DNA from 2 places in the Sphingobium sp. YBL2 genome. Region 2 is predicted to be linked to the other one. Evidence: riboswitches for the same ligand, from Rfam matches in the RefSeq annotation. Region 2 holds a riboswitch; the other holds the start of a gene.

Region 1 (7,446 bases), 1.2 Mb from region 2:
AGCCCAGCGGGCCGGTGCAGACGGGCCCCGACGTCACCGAAGGCCTGCCCACCGACACGCTGCGCCATCGCGTCGCGCTGCTGGTGCCGATGAGCGGTCCCAATGCCGGGGTCGGCCAGTCGATCGCCAATGCGACCACGCTGGCGCTGCTCGACACCAAGGCCGACAAGGTGCGCATCACCACCTACGACACCGGGGTCGGCGCGGCGGCGGCGGCGAACAAGGCGCTGGCGGACGGCAACAAGCTGATCCTGGGGCCGTTGCTGGCGGAGGATGCGCGGATCGTCGGCCCCATCGCGGCGCGGGCCAATGTGCCGGTCATCAGCTTCTCCAACGACACCAGCGTCGCCGGGAACGGCGTCTACGTCATGGGCTACAACCCCAACCAGTCGATCGAACGGGTGGTGGAATTCGCCAGGGGCAAGGGCCTGTCCAAATTCGCCGCGCTGGTGCCCAAGGGAACCTATGGCGAGCGGTCGGGCACCGCCCTGTTGCGCGCGGTCGAGGGTGCGGGCGGAACCGTGGTGTCGATGCAGACCTTCGACCGCAGCCCCGCCTCCATCACGGCGGCGGTCAGGAAATTGCAGGCGTCCTCCAGCTATGACGCGCTGCTGATCGCGGACAGCGGCCGGGTGGCGGTGCAGGTCGCGCCGATCGTGCGGAAGAATGGCGGCGCGACGGCGCGGCTGCTGGGCACCGAATTGTGGAATACGGACAGCGGCCTGGCATCCAGCCCGGTGCTGCGCGGCGCCTGGTTCGCCAGCGTGTCGGATGGCCTCTACCGCCAGCTCGCGACCAAATATCGGGCGCGCTACGGCAATGCGCCGTTCCGGTTGTCGGCGCTCGGCTATGACGCGGTGCTGCTGACCGTGCGGATCGCGCGCGACTGGAAGCCGGGGACGACCTTCCCGGCGGCGCGGCTGCGCGATGCGGGGGGCTTTGCCGGGATCGACGGCGCGTTCCGCTTCGGCCGGGACGGCATTGCGGAACGGGCGCTGGAAGTGTCGGAGATCGGCGCGGGCACCTTCACGGTCGTCGCGCCCGCGCCACGCGCCTTTGCCGAATAGCGTGCCGCGTGCTCCTGCAACGGCGGGAGCACGCCGCAGATGACGGTCAGGACGCGGTCCGCCCGGTCGGCAGGATCAATGGCCAGTCGCCGTCCGTTTCTATGCGCGCCGAAATGCCGTACACTTTGGCGAGATTCCCCGCCGTCAGCACGTCCAGCGGCGCGCCGTCGGCCACCGGCGAGCCGCGATCCATCAGCACCAGCCGGTCGCAATAGCGCGCCGCCATGCCCAGGTCGTGCAGCACGGTGACGACCAGCGATCCCGCCCGCGCCTCTGCCCTGAGCAGGTCCATGACGTCGATCTGATGCCCCGGATCGAGCGCGGCCAAGGGCTCGTCCGCGATCAGCGCGGGCGCGCCGACCGCCAGCGCCCGGGCCAGCAGCACGCGGGCGCGCTCGCCCCCCGACAATTCGGTCGCCACCCTGCCCTTCAGATGCAGCGCGTCGGCGCGCATCAGGGCGGCGTCGATCAGCGCCTCATCCTCCACGGAAAGGCGGGACAGCGGCCCCAGATGCGGCAGGCGGCCCAGCGCCACCAGCCGCTCCACCGCCAGCGGCCAGTGCAGCGTCTGTCCCTGCGGCAGATAGGCGATGCGCCGGGCGATCTGCTGCCGGCCGAGCCGCGCGCTATCGGCGCCGTCGATGAGGACGGAGCCGTTTTCCCGTTTCACAAGGCCCAGCATGGCGCGGATCAGCGTCGACTTCCCTGCGCCATTGGGACCGATGATGCCGACCAGCTCGCCCGGCCCGAGCTCAAGATCGACGCCGCTTACCGCCGGATGGCGGCCCAGCCTGACGGAAAGCCCCTGGGCGCGGATCGTCACCATAGCCGCCTCTCCCGCATCAGATGCATCAGGAACACCGGGACACCCAGCAGCGCCGTCAGCACCCCCAACTTGAGTTCGCTGCCGGTCGGTATCAGCCGCACGCCGATGTCCGCCAGCGTCAGCAGCGCCGCGCCGCCCAGCATGGAGGGCAGCAATATGGCGGAGGGGGAGCGGTCGGTCAGCGGCCGCACCAGATGCGGCACGATCAGGCCGACGAAGCCGATCGCCCCGGACACCGCCACCGCGCCGCCGACGCCGATGGCGACGCCCAGCATCAGGCGGATGCGCGCCCGGCGAAGGTCGATGCCGAGCGCCTGCGCCCCATCCTCCCCCAGCGTCAGCGCGTCCAGCGTCCGTCGGTCCGCGATCAGCAGCGCCGCCCCCACCACGACGCAGGGCAGCGCGATCCAGACATGGCCGTAGGCGCGGTTTTCCAGGCTGCCCATCAGCCAGCTCATGATCTCCATGGCGGCGAAGGGATTGGGCGACAGGTTCAGCGACAGGCTGATCCCCGCCCCCGCCAGCGTCGCGATGGCGATGCCGGCGAGGATCAGCGTGAGCGGGCTTTCCGCGGGCCCCGCGAGCAGGAACAGCGCGGCGATGCCGATCAGGCCGGTCATGATGGCGAGCGCGGGAAGCGCCAGCGGATGCGCCTGCGCCAGCCCGAAATAGAGCGCGCCGACCGCGCCCAGCGCGGCGCAGTTGGAGGCCCCCAGGACCGAAGGTTCGGCCAGCGGGTTGCGCAGATAGCCCTGAAGCGCCGCGCCCGCCAGCCCGAGCATCGCGCCGACGATCAGGCCAAGCAGCATGCGGGGCAGGCGCAGGTCGAGAAGGATGGCGCGGGCGACGTCATCGCCGCCGCCGCCGAGGACGGCGAAGATGCGCGCCGGGGAGAGCGGAACCGCGCCCAGAGTGAGGGAAGCAAGGGCGGCCAGCAGCGCCAGCGCCGTCAGCGTGGGGATCAGCAGCGGATGGCGCCGGGCGCTCATGGCTTGCGCGTCCTTCCCTGCTTGCTACAGCGTGCCGTGCTCCTGCGAAGGCGGGAGCACGTTGGTTTGTTGAGGCACGATCCGGGAGCAGCAGCGTGCGGTGCAGAATGATCTTTACAACGTTCTGCGCCCTGGCCCTGACCGGCGCGGCGCCCGCCAAACCCCGGCGCATCGTGTCGCTCAACACCTGCGCCGACCAATATGTGCTCGCTCTGGCGGACCCGGCGCAGATCGCCGCGCTCAGCCCCTATGGGCACGACCCGGAACTGTCGGCGGCGGTCGGCAGGGCCCGCGCCTTCCGCACCCTCAAGCGCCCGGCGGAGGAAGTGCTGGCGATCCGCCCCGACCTGCTGATCGGCTTTCCTTCCGGCGGCAGCGTCGTCGGCGCGCCGCCGGGCGAGTGGCGGACCCTGGGGCTGGCGAGCGCGGACAGCTATGCCATGATCCTGACGCAGATCCGGCAGGTGGCGGCGGCGGTCGGCCATCCCGAACGGGGCGAAGCGATGATCGCCCGGATGAACCGCGACCTCGCCGCCCAGCCCCCGCCGAAGCGTCGCGGCGTCGCGGCCTATTATCAGCGGCGCGGCTATATGACCGGCACCGGCACGCTGGTCGACGACCTGATGCAGCGGGTGGGCCTGATCAATCTGGCCCGCAGGCTGGGCAAGCCGGCGCTGTCGCAACTGTCGCTTGAGGAGATGATCGCCGCCCGTCCGGACTGGCTGATCGTGGAGAGCGGCAGCGAGAAGGTGGTCGATCAGGGGACGGAAATGCTGCACCACCCCATACTGCGCGCCATCCCGCGCATCCGCGTGCCGCAGGCGTGGACGGTGTGCGGCGGCCCCGCCTATGTCGAGGCGGCGCGGGGCATCGCAGCGCAGCTTGACGGCGCTGCGCACAAGGGCACGGCGCGGGTGAACGCCGCGCCGCGCCATTAGGCTATTTTCAGAAGCGCACACGCACGCCGCCGAAGGCCGACCGGCCATAGGTGCCATAGCCATGGACCGTGGCATATTTCTCATCGGTCAGATTGTCGATGCGGCCGTAGATCTCCAGATTTTCCCGGATCGGGAAGGATGCCCGCACGTCCGTCACGGCATAGCCGTCCAGCCGGATCGCGTTGGTCGCATCGTTGAAGCTGTCGCCCACCATCGTCACGGTCGCGCCGGTCGACAGGCCGAAGGGCCAGACATAGTCCGCCGAAACGCTGACCGCATCGGCGGCGCGGCGCGGCAGCCGGGCGTCGGTATTGCGGTCGCGCGCATCGACATAGCTGTAGGCGGCGGTGACGGTCAGCGCCTCGACAGGCTTCAGGGCCAGCATCGCCTCCACCCCCTTGGCGCGGGTGCGGTCGAGATTATTGTAACCGCCGTAAAGACCGATCGAATAATCATAGTTGATCTGGTCTTTGGTGTCGCGGCGGAAAGCCGTGACGGAGAGGATCGCCCGGTCGCCGTCCAGCCTTTGGTCGAAGCCGATGTCGTAGCTTTTCGACCGCTCCGGGCGCAGGCCCGCATTGCCGACGTCGGCGCCGTAAAGCTGGTAGAGCGAGGGGGCCTTGAACCCCTCCCCATAGCTCATGCGGATGTTGGTCGCGCCGGCGTTGGGCGTGTAGTTCGCATTGGCGCCGAAGGTGGTCGCGCCGCCGAACTGGCTGTGATCGTCATGCCGCGCGCCGGCGGTCAGCGACAGGCCGGCGACCGGCTTCACGATGGCCAGCGCATAGACGCTGTCCATATCGGCCCGGTGGCTTTCGGTCGAGCCGAAGCCGGAGAAGTCGTAGTCGGGCCGTTCATGTTCATAGCCGAAGACCAGCTTGGCCTGATCGACCGGCTGATAAACACCCTCATATTCGAAGCGCAGATTGGTGCCCGAATAGCCATAAGGGCCGAATGCGGATGTATAGTCGCGGTCCATGCGGAACCAGGTCACGGCCGCCCGGTTGGTGAGCCTGCCGTCGAACAGCGACAGGTTCAGACCGGCATAGCCGACATATTGATCGGATTTCGAGCTGTCGGCGGTGCTGTCCACCACGCCGTTGTCGGTATCCAGATCGGCATGGATATAATAGCCGCGCAGGTCGAGGCTGAGCGTATCGGTGAAGGCCAGCTTGAGCTTGGCATTGGCGGCGATATTCTCATACCCGTCCTTTTCCGTGCCGCTGGCGGCGGAGGAAATGCCGTCGGTGTTGAAATAGGCGATGCCGACGCCGCCCGAAGCGATGCCGCTGCCGCCCGAAACATCCGCCTTGGCGTTCAGCGTATTGCTGTAACCGTAATCGACCGAGGCATTGCCCGCGAAACCGGCGGCAGGCGTGCCGGTCATGATGTTGACGACGCCGCCTATGGCCTGGCTGCCATAGGCGATGGAGTTGGACCCCCTCAAAATTTCGATTCGCCGGATATTGCCGGTCAGCAGATTGCCGAAGTCGTACATGTCGCCGATGCCGCTGGTGTCGTTGACCTTGACCCCGTCGATCAGCACCAGCGTCTGCGTCGTTTCCGCCCCGCGCAACGAAACCCCGGTCACGCCGCCAAGGCTGCCGCTGCGGTTGAAGCGCACCCCCGGCGTGGTGGCCAGCAGGTCGACGACGCTGACGCTCTGGCGGGTGCGGATGGTGTCGGCGTCGATGACCGTGACCGCCTGGCCGACCTCGTCGCGCGGCTGTTCGATGCCCAGCGCGGTGACGATGATCTCATCCTCCGCCAGGGCGGGAGCGGCCGCGAGCAAGGCGGCGATGGAAATGGAAATCCTCAACATGTCTATATTCCCCCTGAGCGCCGGTGCAACATGGCTCAGGGCGTCCGCTCGCGCGGCCGGACGGGGGAAATGGCCGGCGCCCGTGCCCTCCCCCCGCACCGATGCGGCCCTGCGCCGCTTCGTCGCTCAGACGGAGAACACCGTGCCATGGCCATACCCTGGACCAAGGCAAGAGCGACCATGCGCCGGCAGGTCTCCTGGCTCGCGGGTCAATGCGGCGATGCACGCCTTCCCGGACTTGCGTCCAGTGGCCGGCCCCTGGGCCGAAGTGCATCGCGCTCACCGCTTACAGTTGCAGGGACAGCCGCGGAATAGGACGGTTTCCCGTCCGCACCGCATTCCCGTTTTCAGCCCCCTTCGGGGCACCGGCGCGATCTTCTTTTTGCGCGCGAAGGCATTGCCCCGCCCGCGTCCCGCGCCATAAGGGAAAGCGGCGGCCATGCCAAGAGGCAGCCATGGAAGGAGATTGCATGCCGTTCGCCATCAGCCCCGCCGATGTCGAGGATGCGGCGCGGGTCATCGCCCCTGCCGCCATCCGCACGCCGCTGCTGGAAAATGCGGCGCTCAACGCCCGCTGCGGCCGGCGCGTGCTGGTGAAGTTCGAAGGCGCGCAGCACAGCGGATCGTTCAAGTTCCGCGGCGCCTACAACCGGCTGGCCCGCCTGGACGCGGCGGAGCGGAAGGCGGGGGTCGTCGCCTGGTCTTCGGGCAATCATGCGCAGGGCGTTGCCCTTGCGGCGCGGTTGCTGGGCATGGCGGCGACGATCGTGATGCCGGCCGACGCGCCCGCGATCAAGACGGCGAATACGCGGGCGCTGGGCGCCGATGTCGTGCCCTATGACCGCTTCACCCAAAGCCGGGAGGAAATCGCCACGAGGCTGGCGAACGAACGGGGCGCGGTGCTGGTGCCGTCCTTCGACGATCCCTTCATCATGGCCGGCCAGGGGACGATCGGGCTGGAGATCATGGAACAGGCCGCCGAAGCAGGGGCGGAGATCGGCCAGATCCTCGTCAATTGCGGCGGCGGCGGCATGGTGTCTGGAATTGCGACCGCCGTGAAGGCGCGCCAGCCCGGCGTCGCGATCCTGGCGGTGGAGCCGGAAGCGTTCGACGATACGGCGCGCTCGCTGGCGAGCGGCGTGCGGGAAAGCGTGTCGGCCGATGCGCGGTCGATCTGCGACGCCCTGCTGTCTCCCGCGCCGGGGGCGCTGACCTTTCCCATCAACCGGGCCTATCTGGCGGGCGGCCTTGCGGTGAGCGACGATCAGGTGCGCGACGCGATGCGCTTTGCCTTTTCGGCGCTCAAGCTGGTGGTGGAGCCGGGCGGGGCCGCGTCGCTGGCGGCGATGCTGGCCGGGCTGGCTCCGGATGCCGAGGGGGCGAGCGTCGTGGTGATCTCCGGCAGCAATGTCGATCCCGACAGCTATGCCCGGATCATCGCGGGCGGCGCATGATGCGGCTGATGGGGGCGGTTCTGGCCGGCGGGCGGTCCAGCCGGTTCGGCAGCGACAAGGCGCGGGCGATGCTGGATGGGCGCAGCCTGCTGGAGCATGCGGTGGCGGCGCTGGGGCGGCAGGTCGAAACCGTGGCGGTCTGCGGCCGGCAGGTGGAGGGGATGATCGGGCTGGCGGATCGGCCGGCTGCGGACATGGGGCCGCTGGGGGGCCTGAACGCGGCGCTGCATCATGCGCGGGCGCAGGGTTATGACGCGGTGCTGACGACCGGATGCGACGTGCCCGCCTATCCGGACGGGCTGGCGGAGGCGTTGATCGGACAGGGAGCCGCCATCCTCAAGGGGCAGCAG
Region 2 (7,446 bases):
GCCGGTCAGGACGAAACCCTGATCCTTCAACTCGCCCAATCGGCTCACCCGATAGCCGAAATAGGGGCTGCTGCGCGAACAATAGAGCTGCTGACGCTCGATCAGCAGCGGTTCATACATCAGGCTTCCGCGGACGCTGCTGTCATAGCCCACGCCGATCTCCACCTCGCCCTGCTCCAGCGCATCGAGAAGCTGGCGCCAGGGAGAGACGCGGATTTCGATGTGGATGGCCGGATTGCGCCGGTGAAAGCTGGCAATGGCTTCGTCGAACTCGGCCGACACCAGGCCGGACACGATCTGGATGCGGACGATGCCCTCGACCCGCTTGGTCGCCTGCGCGATCACATGGGGCATCATTCGGGCGGATTCCAGCATGTCCTCGCACAGCGCCATCATCGCCTTGCCGGCCGCGGTCATCTCCACGCCGGTGGCGGTGCGGTGGAGCAGCGCCGTCCCGACATGGTCCTCCAGCCGCTTGAGCGCCGCGCTGATGCTGGGCTGCTGCCGGTTGAGCCGTCGCGCCGCCGCGCCTATGCCGCCGGCGCGAACGATATCCACGAAGGTCCGCATGAGGTTCCAATCGACCCGGCTGGCAAATTTCCTGTCGATCAGCGGCGTTCTATCGTTCATGCGCGTGCTGCTTTCGTGGAAGATATAGCGGCTCTTCATAGGCGGTGGACTGCTCCGCTCATAGATCAAATCGATGGAAATCATAGCATGGGTCCATCTATCGCTATGCCCCGGGGGATTTACGCTCCTCACCCATGACACAGCACCATGTCCTGCCGCTCGTCGATATTTCGAAACTGGATAGCCCCAGGCTTGAGGATCGGCTTTCCGTTGCCCGCGAACTCGACCGCGCCTGCGTGGAGGCAGGGTTCCTCTACATAGCGGGCGCACAGATGGACGATGCCTTGTTCCGCAGGATCGTCGCGCGCGCGCAGGCTTATTTCGCGCTCGACGCCGACACCAAGATGAAGAGCTATATCGGCCTTTCGGAAAACCACAGCGGTTATGTGCCGGTGGGGGAGGAGCAATTCGCCGCCGGCCAGCGCGACCTCAAAGAGGCGTTCGACGTCAATTGCGACTATGTGCGCTCCGAGGGCAGGCGACCGCTGCTGGGTCCGAATCTGTGGCCCGAAATGCCGGGCTTCCGCGAAGACGTGCAGGCTTATTACCGCCATGTGACGGGCATCGGAGGCCAGCTTTTCCGCGCTTTCGCCCTGGCGCTCGGGCTCGACGAAGATCATTTCCAGGCGCATCTGCGAAATCCCCCCAGCCAGCTTCGGCTGATCCATTATCCCTTCGACGCGACCGCTGAAGATCGCCAGGGCATCGGCGCGCATACCGATTACGAATGTTTCACCCTGCTGTTCGCAACAGCGCCCGGTCTTCAGATCATCGACCGGCAGGGCCAGTGGATCGACGTTCCCCTGGTCGAGGGCACGATGATCATGAACATCGGCGACATGATGGAGATACTCTCCAACGGCCGCTATGCCGCGACACGGCACCGCGTGAAGAAGGTCAGGGAAGAACGCTATTCCTTCGCGCTCTTCCACGCCTGCGACTATGATTATGTCGTTGCCCCGGTCGTGCGCGGGGAGGAGCCCCGTTACGCCCCGCTCAAGGGCGGCGAGCATCTGTTCAATCAGACGGCGCAGACCTTCGCCTATCTGAAGCGCAGGATCGCCAGCGGCGAACTCGTGCTCGACGGCGCCCTGCCGCTCGATTCCTTCGGCCCGGCCAGCAGCGCAGCCGAACCGATGCAGCCATCGTCAACTCAGCAGGCTCTTTCTGAACAGTGATTTGACGAGCCGACCCTCCAGAATGCGTCCCACGACGTAGAGCGCGGCGAACAGGCCGGCGAAGACATAGGCCGCGGTGGGCTTTGGCGTCTTGCCATCCTCCTTGTTCTTGTCGTCCTTCTTGGGCTTTTCAGGCGCCGGCGCGCCCAGCGCCTTGTCGATCCAGTGCTGCGGCAGGACCTTGTCCTTCTTGTCGTCCTTTTTCACCGTCTCCTGCGCCGCTGGCTTTGCGAGCTTGCCGGCGACGATCGTCAGCCCGGCGAAGCTCAGGAACAGCAGCGGCGCCAGGAAGCAGAACAGCAATGCCCGGCTGGTCAGGCAATAGCGCAGCACCGGCCCGGCCGGCTCCCTCTCGATCCTGAGAATGCCGCCATCGAAGATGGACATCCTGTCCTGCGCGGCCTGATCCTTCTTGCTGAAGGTCAGCGTGTCGCCAATACGCTCATGGCTGGTGCCGGCCTGACGGAACAGGGGACCGAGCCTGGCCATGGCCTCATCGGCCGATTGGCCGGAGGCGAGCGCCATGCTGCCCTTTATATGCCAGATCCAGTCCAGGAAACGCGCTGTCACATGATCCCCTTTTTGCAAGAGCAAGTAGCCTTATTCAGCCGGCACCGCCGCTGGGCGGCCGTAGCGTTCCTTGATCGTCTTCCAGCCTTCGGTGAAGGGATAGGTCATCTGCTCGCGGATCGACATCCGGCGTCCGCCCTCCAGTCCCAGCAATTCGGCCTCGCCATCGACGCAGGTTCCGAAGATGCGATCGATGAAGATATAGGTGTTGGAATAATTGCTGCGGGTCGCTTCGAAGTCCTGCGAATGATGCAGGCTGTGATGTTCTGTGGTGTTGAACAGGAAGCGCCACCAACGCGGCGTGTTGAAGCGGACATTGATGTGCTGATAGGTGCCGATCGCCAGACCGAAGGTGCCGGCAAGGAGGGCGGCCCTCGGCAGGAAGTCGAAGAACCCGCCAATGCCCAGCCCGATCAGGAAAAGCTCGACGGGATTGCCGACCGCGCCTTTGTTGATGTTCAACTGGGTGATGTAATGATGCACCGAATGGGGCAGCCAGAGCGGATACCAGTTATGCATCCCCCGGTGCATCCAATATTGCCCGAAGTCGAAAATGAAGGAGATCAGGAAAGCCTGCACCAGCAGCGGCAGGCCCGTGAACCACGCCAGCTTGTCCCAGTCGAAACTGTGCTGGATGGCCTCGATCACCGCGCCGCTGCCGATATAATGTTCGACAAGGTCCAGGATGGTGTAGCCCAGCCCGACATAGAAGAGATCGGTGACCAGTTCCTTCCAGGTCAGGCGCCAGCTCTCATAGCGCGGGCTGACCCATTCGAGCGCCAGCAGCAGCACCCTGAAACCGATGCCGATCCCGATGGCGGTGGACGCCTTGGCGATGGAATTGGGCGCATAGTACCAGAAGGCGATGAGCGCGAACAGCGCCGTGGGCTGGAACCAGGTGAAGATGAACTGCTTGAGCGGTCCGCCTTCCACCCGGCCTATATTTTCCCACCCGATGATGACGGGCGCCTGTGCGCCTATCACTCTCTTGCCTACGCGAACGCCGTCCATATGCTGACCTCGAGATGCTGCCTCGTCCCTGCGGGCGTGTCCGCCTCGCCAGGCGACGAAAATGATGTTCGCAGTTCATTGAACTTCATGTCGTTTCAGCATCGGGAAGACGCGCCCAACGCGCCAGATGCGATTAAGGTATATGCCCCATAGATGCTGCCTATGCCTTTCCAATCCGGCGGCGGTGAATCATGCGCCGGCTATTCCGATCCGCACAGATGACGGCGCGGTTTCGGGAATGACGATCCGTTAGGGCGAAGGGACGACGGACCGTGGGCGGGCGATTTCCGGCTGCTCGTTTCAACGCATCTTGCCGGCTTTCAGTTTTCGCGCTCCGGGGCGGACCCGCGCCGGTTGGGCATGGTCATGGAATCGGCGTCCGGATCGTCCGATCCGCTCTCGCGCGGACCGATATACTTTTCGAATATGAGCAGCAGGGAAAGCAGGAGCAGCGCGATCAGCGACCCTGCCAGCACGAGAACATATTGGCCGGCGCCCGCCGTGATCCCGACGGCAGCGGCCATCCACAGGCTTGCCGCCGTGGTCATGTTGCGCACATCTCCGCCGCGCACGAAGATCAGGCCGCCCGCGATGAAGCCGATGGCCTGGGCAAGGCCCTGAACGACGCGGATCGGATCGCTGTCCTTGTGGACCTCCGCCAGTTCCAGGGCGGACAGGGTCAGCATGGCCGAACTCAGCGATACCAGCCCGTGGGTGCGCAGGCCCGCATCATGGCCGTTGCGTTCGCGCTCGAACCCCAGGGCGAGCCCCAGCAGGGTCGCGAGAAAGAGGCGGACGAGCGTGGTGCCGAGGTCGTTGGCCAACATAGCCATAATACCCGCGAGAGGCGCGCCCGTTCCCGTGAATGCGGCCGAATGGGAAAGCGGCTTCGCGCCTGCCGCTCAGCGTTCGGTGATGTCGGAGCGGAGGTGCGCGATCAGGTCGTTGACCCGCATGTCGTTTTCAGCCGTGCATGCGAACAGTCGGCAGAACCAGTCCATCCATCGCGTCAGAATCGCCATGGCCCTCTCCCTATCGCCCGATAATAGCAGTTCACGCAGGTGAAGAGAAGCTTTGCCATTGCCCGGACGAGGGCAAGTCGCGCCATTGGAGCGGGCTGGGCCGGCTTTGTTTTTCCACCCTTGCGATTGGACGAAGGCGGCTTTATCAGCGCTGGTGCGACAGGTTCCCCGCATGGGGATGAAAAGGGAAGTCGGGTGGAACGCCCGCGCTGCCCCTGCAACTGTAAGCGGCGAGCCATCCGGCCATCGCGCCATTGGGCCATGAAGGTCCGAGAAGGCGGCCGGAAAGCATCGACCCGCGAGCCAGGAGACCTGCCTGACGCCGTCGTTCTTCGACCGGACAGGGTGTGCCGGCCGAACGGGGGTTCCCTCGCTGAACGACAGCCATCGCCTTGCCGGTTGGACCGTGCGGGGGAAGGCCTGTCGCCTGCCTGGTGCCGGACCGTCCTCCCTTGCCCGGTTCCCGTCGGGGCACATGCCGTCGGGCGGGAGGACGTGGAATGACTGATTTGCGGAGCGATCGCTGATGCTGCGGGCCGTGGGGCCGGGGGCTTCGATCGTCGTCTGTTCGACCTGTCGCCTTTCGGCGGAACAGCGGGAGGATGCTGCCGGACGGCGCGGCGGCGCCTTGCTGGCAGAGGCGCTGCACAGGGTACGCGATGGCGATCCCGCTTATGCGTCCGTCGCTGTTCAGGACATGCCCTGCCTCTTCGCCTGTCAGCGCCATTGCACGGTACATGTGCGCGGAACGGGCAAGATCGGCTATGTGCTGGGCGACTTCACGCCGGATGAGGAAGCCGCGCGCGCGATCCTGGATTATGCCCTGCGCCATGCCCAAAGCGACGAGGGCGTGGTGCGCTATGCGGACTGGCCCCAGGGGGTGAAGGGGCATTTCATCGTCCGCACGCCGCCCGAAGGCTTCGTCTGTTCATGATCCGGTTCAACGACCGCGCGGCCTTTGCCGCCGCGCTGGCCGACCTTCCTGCCCCGGATGCAGGCGCCACCGAAGCCGCGGCGGCGCGGCAGCGGGTGCTGACGAAGCCGGCCGGTTCGCTTGGGCGACTGGAGGAGATCGCGCTTTTCATGGCGGGTTGGCAGGGGCGGGAACGCCCCCGGGCGGAACGCATCCGCGCCGCGATCTTCGCCGGCAATCATGGCGTGGCCGCCCGCGGGGTCAGCGCCTTCCCGGCCGAGGTCACCGCCCAGATGGTGGCGAATTTCCGTCATGGCGGCGCGGCGATCAATGCGCTGGCCCAAGCCTGCGGGGCGGAGCTGGCCGTCGTCGCGCTCGATCTGGAACGGCCGACGGAGGACATCTGCGTCGCGGCGGCCATGAGCGAGGCGGATTGCCTGAGCGCGATCAATGCGGGGGCGGCGGCGGTGGAACCGGGACTGGACCTGCTGCTGCTGGGCGAGATGGGCATTGCCAACAGCACGCCGGCGGCGGCGCTCTGCGCGCAGGCCTTTGGGGGTGCTGCGGCCCATTGGGTGGGACGCGGGACAGGCGTGGATGGCGACGGGCTGGCGCGCAAGGCCGAAGCTGTGGCGCGGGCGCTCGCCCTGCACGGGGCGCATTGCGCTGATGCCTTCGAAACGTTGCGCCGGCTGGGCGGGCGAGAGATCGCGGCGCTGGCCGGTGCGGTGTTGGCGGCGCGGATGCTGCGCGTGCCGGTGATGCTGGACGGGTTCATCGGCTGCGCGGCGGTCGCGCCGCTGGCGAAGGACAATCCGGCGATCGTCGGGCACTGCATGGCCGCCCATATGTCGGCGGAAGCGGGGCATGAACGCCTGCTGGCCGCTCTGGCGCTGGAGCCGTTGCTGCGGCTCGACATGCGGCTGGGCGAAGGAAGCGGCGCGGCGGTCGCGGCGCAGATCGTGCGTTCCGCTCTGGCAGCGCATGGCGGCATGGCGACCTTTGCCGAAGCGGCGGTGGCAGGTGCGCTATGAACGCCTTTCCCCTCCACCTGATGCGCCATGGCGCGCCGCAGCTTGCCGGACGGTTGCTCGGCCATCTGGACGCCCCGCCTGAAGCGGAGGGGATCGCCCTCTGCATCGAGCGGGCGCGGCATCTGGATTTCGCGCGGGTGGTGACATCCGACCTCGCCAGGGCGCGGGCGCCGGGCGCGGCGATCGCGGCGGAGCGGGGCATTGAACTTGACGTCGACCGGCGCTGGCGGGAACTGAATTTCGGGGATTGGGAGGGTGCGGACCCCGCGCTCCTGCCTGCGGAGGATCTGGCGCGCTTCTGGGACGATCCGGACGGATTTCCGCCGCCTGGGGGCGAAAGCTGGACCGACCTACGCGCCCGGATCGGGGACGGGCTGGACGTGCTTGGCGAGCCGGCATTGGTGGTCTGCCATGCCGGGGCGATACGGGCGGCGTTGGCTGTGCTGTGCGGTTTCGACGTGCGGCAGGGCTGGGCGGTTGACCTGCCCTATGGCGCGGTGCTGAGCCTGCGGGTCTGGCCGGAAGGGCGGTCGGGACAGGTTACGGGCCTGACCGCATGAAGCGGCTGGTGCTGGCCCTGCAATTGATGACGCGCCTGCCGTTGCCCGCGCAGGATGTCGATGAGGGGGATTTCGCCGCCGCCATCCGCTGGCTGCCCGCAACGGGCATTGCCGTCGGGCTGGTGGTCGCGGGCGGTGCCGGGCTGGGCATGCGCATAGACCCTTGGGCGGGGGCGCTGTTCGGCCTGGTCGCCTGGGTGGCCGTGACCGGTGCGCTGCACCTGGATGGATTGGGCGACATAGCGGATGCGGCGGGGGCGGCGCATGGCGATCGGAGCCGCCTGTCCGCCGTTCTGGCCGATCCGCATATCGGCAGCTTCGGCGTTGTCGCCATCGGCCTGCAACTGGCGGCCAAGCTGGTGCTGTTGCGGCTCTGGCTGGAAAGCTTTCCGCCATGGATGCTGGCGGCCGTGGCGATGGTGGCGCGCATCGGGCCGCTATTCTGGACGCGCTGGCTGCCGCCGCTCCATGAAGGACTGGCCAGCCGTTTCCGGGCCGGCTGGCGGGCGGAGCCGTTTATCCTCTGGT

Evidence for each region. A riboswitch is a leader RNA that binds a small molecule or an ion and turns the genes downstream of it on or off. The one in region 2 is predicted to bind cobalamin.
Region 1: it holds a riboswitch for cobalamin, as region 2 does, so the genes downstream of both, TZ53_RS01225 (TonB-dependent receptor plug domain-containing protein) here and TZ53_RS06840 (DUF1636 domain-containing protein) in region 2, are expected to answer to the same signal.

Annotation. Positions count from the first base shown of each region.
Region 1 is NZ_CP010954.1:241,279-248,724, forward strand. It holds gene TZ53_RS01205 (penicillin-binding protein activator) at 1-1,067, shown strand, start outside; gene TZ53_RS01210 (ABC transporter ATP-binding protein) at 1,114-1,893, opposite strand; gene TZ53_RS01215 (FecCD family ABC transporter permease) at 1,887-2,882, opposite strand; gene TZ53_RS01220 (ABC transporter substrate-binding protein) at 2,990-3,820, shown strand; gene TZ53_RS01225 (TonB-dependent receptor plug domain-containing protein) at 3,828-5,642, opposite strand; cobalamin riboswitch at 5,813-6,027, opposite strand; gene TZ53_RS01230 (threonine ammonia-lyase) at 6,113-7,096, shown strand; gene mobA (molybdenum cofactor guanylyltransferase) at 7,096-7,446, shown strand, end outside.
Region 2 is NZ_CP010954.1:1,462,890-1,470,335, reverse strand. It holds gene TZ53_RS06865 (LysR family transcriptional regulator) at 1-630, opposite strand, end outside; gene TZ53_RS06860 (isopenicillin N synthase family dioxygenase) at 765-1,808, shown strand; gene TZ53_RS06855 (hypothetical protein) at 1,779-2,378, opposite strand; gene TZ53_RS06850 (sterol desaturase family protein) at 2,409-3,389, opposite strand; gene TZ53_RS06845 (MgtC/SapB family protein) at 3,710-4,222, opposite strand; cobalamin riboswitch at 4,556-4,745, shown strand; gene TZ53_RS06840 (DUF1636 domain-containing protein) at 4,938-5,345, shown strand; gene cobT (nicotinate-nucleotide--dimethylbenzimidazole phosphoribosyltransferase) at 5,342-6,358, shown strand; gene TZ53_RS06830 (histidine phosphatase family protein) at 6,355-6,918, shown strand; gene TZ53_RS06825 (adenosylcobinamide-GDP ribazoletransferase) at 6,915-7,446, shown strand, end outside.